One region of the Faecalibacterium sp. AM43-5AT genome, then DNA from elsewhere that is predicted to be linked to it. Evidence: a T-box and tRNA genes for the amino acid it is inferred to sense, from the RefSeq annotation. Region 1 holds a T-box; the other holds one or more tRNA genes.
What was found. A T-box is a leader RNA that pairs with one kind of tRNA and senses whether it is charged. The one in region 1 lies ahead of pheS (phenylalanine--tRNA ligase subunit alpha), so its partner is inferred to be a tRNA-Phe.
Positions count from the first base shown of each region.

Region 2: it has a tRNA-Phe gene. The T-box ahead of pheS (phenylalanine--tRNA ligase subunit alpha) is inferred to sense a tRNA for this amino acid. The anticodon was not compared.

Region 1 covers NZ_QVGZ01000007.1:2,084-5,350, reverse strand. The annotation lists gene DW937_RS09345 (glucosyltransferase domain-containing protein) at 1-1,285, shown strand, start outside; T-box leader at 1,407-1,645, shown strand; gene pheS (phenylalanine--tRNA ligase subunit alpha) at 1,725-2,747, shown strand; gene pheT (phenylalanine--tRNA ligase subunit beta) at 2,766-3,267, shown strand, end outside.
Region 2 covers NZ_QVGZ01000012.1:46,670-49,936, forward strand. The annotation lists gene recG (ATP-dependent DNA helicase RecG) at 1-968, opposite strand, end outside; tRNA gene DW937_RS12345 (tRNA-Cys) at 1,105-1,179, opposite strand; tRNA gene DW937_RS12350 (tRNA-Gly) at 1,208-1,283, opposite strand; tRNA gene DW937_RS12355 (tRNA-Asp) at 1,370-1,446, opposite strand; tRNA gene DW937_RS12360 (tRNA-Gly) at 1,476-1,551, opposite strand; tRNA gene DW937_RS12365 (tRNA-Phe) at 1,582-1,657, opposite strand; gene DW937_RS12370 (toprim domain-containing protein) at 2,012-3,267, shown strand, end outside.

The sequences.
Region 1 (3,267 bases):
GTCATATCGGTTTCAGTCGCCGGTGTTTGGCTGCTCTTTTTTGTTTTCTGTTCTGGCGGCAGAGCGTGTGGTTCGTGCCGCAGATTTTAGAAAAGCGGTCGTACAGGGAGCACTGCTTCTGGTCATGAGCCTTGCGTGCTATCAGACGAGCCTTGATAACTTTTGTCTGCTCCTGCTGACATATCTTCTGCTGCTTCTGTTCCGCAATGTGGACAGAGAAAAGATCCATGCCCACATTGGAAGAAGTCTTTGCAGCGCAGCTGCAGGAATGGTTTTGTATTTCCTGCTCACAAAGCTGATCGTATGGGCATGTGGATGGCAGATGGCAAGTTATAATGGAGGAGCGGATGTTTCGGTACTTTCTATACTGAAAAATCTGCCCAATGCCATTGCAGAGACCTACCAACTGTTTGGAGCTTACTTTTTTCAGAATTACTATCGGCATAACATTCTGCAGCCGGTGGGCTTTTTCGTTTTGGTATTTCTGGCGCTGAGCATCGGACTGCTGAACCGCTTCAGAAAAATGCTTCACCGGAAAAATTGGGAATATATCCTTCTGGGAGTGGCAGCGCTGATCGTTTTGCCCATCATGTGCAATGCCATCATGCTGATCACAAGCGAGGCGGTCTGGCTTTTGCAGATGGGCGAAGGATTGAATCTGTTCGTGCCGGTATGTCTGCTGCTGCTTGAAGGGACGCGCACAAATCAGCCTATGGTAAAAAAGTATGTACGTGCTGCCCGGACAGGGGCTGTAGTACTTGCGGTTTTGGTCGTCTATGGCAATGTCTGCTCTGCAGTGATCGATCAGGAAGCTATGTATGAGGGAAGGAAAACACTCAAGAGCATGTCGGATCACATCGCGGACGACCTGATGAGCAGCGGATATTTTGACGATAACGAGCAGCTGCCGGTACTGTTTGTGGGCAGACCCAGCTCGAACTCCAGTTTTATGAAGAGGGAGTATTACCTCTATGCAAATCCGTATGCGCAGATGGGCCGCTTCTGGCTGAACGATTACTCGGCCAGAGCGTCTTGGAAAGCGGTTTTCAGGGATATCACTCCGGCAAAACTCAAGCATTGCTCGGTGGAACAGTACGGGGAACTGTACAGCAGAACAGAGCTGGAACAGATGCCAGTCTATCCGCAGGAAGGATATATCCAGCAGATCGACGGTGTGGTCGTGGTAAAAATTTCAGATGATTACAAAGTTGATAAAGAGTTTGCGCCACTAATCGACCTGGGAGAATTGTTTCAGCTCATAATGGATGACATAAACGATTCATAATGGCTGCGGCTTTGTGAAAAAACTCCACCGAACGCGATTTTTGCGGAAAGTGACTGCACAGCCCTTGCAAACTGTCCCGAAATGTGGTAACATAACTCTTGGTTATAAAACCTGAATACTCCCAAACGCAGCGACGGAGAGAGTAGGCATGGCGTACACGGCAAAGAGAGAAGCTTCACCGGCTGAGAGGGCTTCCGGGTGTATCTGTGCTGAAGTTCGCTCCTGAGCGGTCTGTGCGAAACAGCAGTAGTACAGAACGGCCACGCCCCGTTACGGCGTTCTGAGAGCCGCCCGGCATCTGTGCACGGGTGGAAACCGGGTGGTACCGCGGAGCTAAGAATCAACAGCTTCGTCCCTTTTGTCTGAGAAATCGGGCAGGGGACGGAGCTTTTTTGTTGCACTCCGCTCATCAACACGAAGAATAAAGGAGAGAACATCCATGCAAGCAATGATCGACGAGCTGGCAAAACAGGCCGCTGAAAGCCTTGGTCAGGTGTCCGGCAAGGAAACGCTGGCCTCCTTCTGGCAGGAGTACCTCAGCAAAAACGGCAAGATCCCTGCCCTGATGAAGAACCTGCGCACCGTTGCGCCGGAAGAGCGCCCCGCTATGGGCAAGATCATCAATGAACTCAAGGCAAAGGTTCAGGCAGATTACGATGCTGCTGCAGAACAGGTGAAGCAGGCAGAGCTTGCTGCCCGCAATGCTGCGGAGACGGTGGATATTACCCTGCCCGCCAAGACCCGCTCTGTGGGCGGCCTGCACCCGCTGACCCTGATCACCAACCAGATCATCGACGTGTTCTCCGGCATGGGCTTTTCGGTGGGCACCTTCCCGGAGATCGAGGACGATGACCACAACTTTACCCGCCTGAACGTGCCCAAGGATCACCCGGCACGCGACATGCAGGACACCTTCTACCTGTCGGAGGAGTTCCTGCTGCGCACCCAGACCTCCGGCGGCCAGATCCGCACCATGGACGTTCAGAAGCCGCCCATCAAGATCCTGATGCCCGGCCGTGTGTTCCGCTCTGACTCCGATGCCACCCACAGCCCCATGTTCCACCAGATGGAAGGTCTGGTCGTGGACAAGGGCATCACCCTGGGCGACCTGCAGGGCGCACTGAATACCTTTGTGCAGAAGCTGTTCGGCGCCGACACCCGCACCCGCCTGCGTCCCTCCTACTTCCCGTTCACCGAGCCCAGCGTGGAGGTGGACGTGAGCTGCTTCGAGTGCCACGGCAAGGGCTGCCCGCTGTGCAAGCACACCGGCTGGATCGAGGTGCTGGGCGGCGGTGTCGTCAACCGCAAGGTGCTGGAGAACTGCAATATCGACCCGGACGAGTATTCCGGCTTCGCCTTCGGCATCGGCATCGAGCGTATCGCCATGCTGAAGTATGGCATCAACAACATCGGCCTGATGTTCGAGAACAACCTGCAGTTCCTCAAGCAGTTCCACGAATAAGAGGGGAGAGAAGAGACAATGAAAGTACCTTTCAGCTGGTTAAAAGAATTTGTAGATATCGACGTTACTGCGCAGGAACTGGAGGAAAAGCTCTTCTCCTGCGGCTTTGAGGTCGAAGAGCTGATCCCGCTGGATGCCGGCATCAGCAAGGTGGTCGTCGGCAAGATCGTGGAGATGGAAAAGCAGGAGGGCACCCACCTGACCAAGTGTGTGGTGGACTGCGGCGACTACGGCCACGACATCCGCATCAGCACCGGTGCCGCCAACATGAAGCTGGGCGACTGCGTGCCCGCGGCTCTGGATGGCTCCACCCTGCCCGGCGGCATCAAGATCAAGGCCCGCAAGATGCAGGGCGTGGAGTCCAACGGTATGCTGTGCTCCGGCGAAGAGCTGGGCCTGAACGACGACCTGTTCCCGGGCTCTGAGGTCTACGGCCTGCTCATCCTGCCCGAGGACTCTGTCCCCGGCACCGACATTGCGCCGGTGGTGGGTCTGGACGACTATATCTTTGATATCTCCA
Region 2 (3,267 bases), on a different contig from region 1:
GCCAGAATTTCTGTCGGGGCCAGCAGCGCGGCCTGATACCCCGCCCGGATGCAGGCCCAGATGGCAGCAGCCGCCACCAGCGTTTTGCCGCTGCCCACATCGCCCTGCAAAAGGCGGTTCATGGAAGTCTCGCCCGCCATGTCGGCCAGAATCTCGCTCACGGCTCGGCGCTGGGCACCGGTGGGGGAGAAGGGCAGGCTGGCCCAGAACGGGGACGGGTCGGCAAGCTGCATGGGCGCACCGGTGGCAGCGGCACCCCGGTTTTTCATCCGGCCAATGCCCAGCTGCAAAACCAGAAGTTCTTCATAGATCAGCCGCCGTCGGGCTGCATAGGCCTGCTCTTCGGTGGCAGGGCAGTGGATGGCCCGCACCGCATCTGCCTTGGAGAGCAGACGGTATTTTGCCAGCATTTCCGGCGGAAGAGGGTCGGGCAGAAGTTCTGCATGGGGCAGCAGCTGCCGCACGCACTTGGCGATGGCATTGCTGGTCAGGCCCTCGGTCTGGGGGTAGACCGCTTCAAAGGGAGAAGCCTTGATCTGCTCGGCGGTGCGCACCTGCGGGTTGACCATCTGGCGGCGCAGCATCCCGCCGGTAACGATGCCCTGAAAATAGTATTCCTGCCCCAGCTGCAGCTTCTGGGCGGCATAGGGATTATTGAACCATGTGATCTCCAGACTGGACACATCGTCCCCGGCAGTGATGCGCTCCATCCGCCGCCCGCCCGGCAGGATACGCCCACCGGGTTTGGCGAACACCTCGGCCCTGACGACGCACTCCACATCGGTGGGCGCTTCGGCGATGGAATAGGGTTTGGTGAAGTCGATATATCTGCGCGGGTAGTGGCACAGCAGGTCGGCCAGCGTCACGATGCCCAGCTTCTCGAACCGCTCAGCGGTCTTGGGGCCAACGCCCTTCAGGTAGCGCACCGGCGTATCCGGGGTGAGGGTGGTATGGTTTTCGGCGGGCACAGGCATCAGCTCCTTTGCAAAGTAGTATAGCCATTGTAGCACCTTCCCGTTTGCAAATCCAGCTAAACCGGCGATAATCATTCCGGGAACAACGCAAAACAAAAAATCCCGGAAGCCGAAGCTTCCGGGAATCTTTTGGAGGTGACGACCAGATTTGAACTGGTGGATGAGGGTTTTGCAGACCCTTGCCTTACCACTTGGCCACGTCACCATATTTAGGAGTGAATTTCCACTCCTGTTGGAGCGGCCGACGAGGCTCGAACTCGCTACCTCCACCTTGGCAAGGTGGCGCTCTACCAGATGAGCTACGGCCGCATATTCGGTGCATTTTACCTTGCACCCATCATTTCTGATGCCCTGAAAACAAGTTTCAAAGTAGGTGAAAGCTTACGCTTTCTTGGTGGCGACCCGGATCGGGCTCGAACCGACGACCCCCAGCGTGACAGGCTGGTGCTCTAACCAACTGAGCTACCGGGCCATATTGGAGCAACTGTTGCTGCTCCGTTATGGAGCGGCCGACGAGGCTCGAACTCGCTACCTCCACCTTGGCAAGGTGGCGCTCTACCAGATGAGCTACGGCCGCATATTGGAAACCCTGCTGGGTTTCCTTGACTGGTGCCTCCGATCGGAATCGAACCAATGACACGGGGATTTTCAGTCCCCTGCTCTACCGACTGAGCTACAGAGGCGCACCGGACGATGATTATTATACCTGAAATTTCGATTTTGTAAAGGGGTAAATCCAAATTTTTTTCAGAAAATTGAAACTTTCTTGATTTTGGTCGCTCCAGCGCGTAAAATAAGAATGACTTTTTCAACCTGCTTTCGGCTCATCCGGCATAGGACGTGCTGTGTGCGGGCGCGCCAAACAGAAATTGACAAATTCAACAACCTATGGTTTAATGAAAATGAAATGATTCAGGCACTTTTGCCCTTTTTCTCTGTGTATACCTATATTATAGTAAGAAAAGGGCAGAGGCGTTTTATGATTTGACTACAGACGGCCCGCTTTTTGCAAGAAAGGCCGGGCCGGGAGGAGCAGCATGGCAAAAAAACAGGAATATGGCAACGAGAGCATTACTTCTTTGAAGGGTGCCGACCGTGTGCGTAAGCGCCCGGCCGTTATCTTTGGCTCAGACGGCGTGGAGGGCTGCGCCCACTCCATCTTTGAGATCGTCTCCAACTCCATCGACGAAGCCCGCGACGGCCACGGCGATACCATCAACGTGACCCGCTGTAAGGATGGCAGCGTTATCGTTGAGGACTTTGGCCGCGGTATGCCCGTGGACTGGAACAACGGCGAGGGGCGCTACAATTGGGAGCTGTTGTTCTGCGAGATGTATGCAGGCGGCAAGTATGGCGAGGGTGAGGATAACTACGAGTTCAGCCTTGGCTTGAACGGTCTGGGCCTGTGCGCTACCCAGTATGCTTCTGCATGGATGACCGCCGATATCTACCGTGACGGATACCACTATCACCTTGATTTTAAAAAGGGCGAGAATGTGGGCGGCCTGCAGAAGGAAGCCTACAAGGGCCGCCGCACCGGCAGCATCATTCACTGGAAGCCGGACGACGAGGTGTTTACCGACATCGATGTGCCTGGCAGCTACTATAAGGATACCCTGCGCCGTCAAGCGGTGGTCAACGCAGGCCTGACCCTGAACTTTACCGATGAAAAAGAGAAAGACCCTGCCACTGGCAAGGCGTGGTACGAGAGCTGGTGCTATGAGCACGGCATCGCGGACTATGTGGCCGAGGTGGCAGGGGAGGATACCCTGACCCCGGTGTTCAGCTGCGAGAGTGAGGCATCCGGCCGAGACCGCGAGGACCAGCCGGATTACAAGGTGCGCATGAGCGCGGCGTTCTGCTTCTCCAATAAGGTGCAGATGCTGGAATATTACCACAACTCTTCCTGGCTGGAGCACGGCGGCAGCCCGGAGCACGCGGTGCGCACCGCCTTTGTCTACCAGATCAACAAGTACCTGAAGGAAAAGAACCTCTATAAAAAAGGTGAGAGCGCCATCAGCTTTCAGGATGTGCAGGACTGTCTGGTGTATGTCTCGTCCAGTTTTTCCACCCGCACCAGCTACGAGAACCAGACCAAAAAGGCCATCACCAACAAATTCGTCTCGCAGGCTATGACCGACTTCCTCAAGCATTATCTGGAAGTGTATTTTCTGGAAAAGCCGGACGAGGCTCAGAAAATCTGCCAGCAGGTGCTGGTGAACAAGCAGAGCCGCGAGCACGCGGAAAAAACGCGCCAGAGCATCAAAAAAACCCTGTCCACCCAGATCGACCT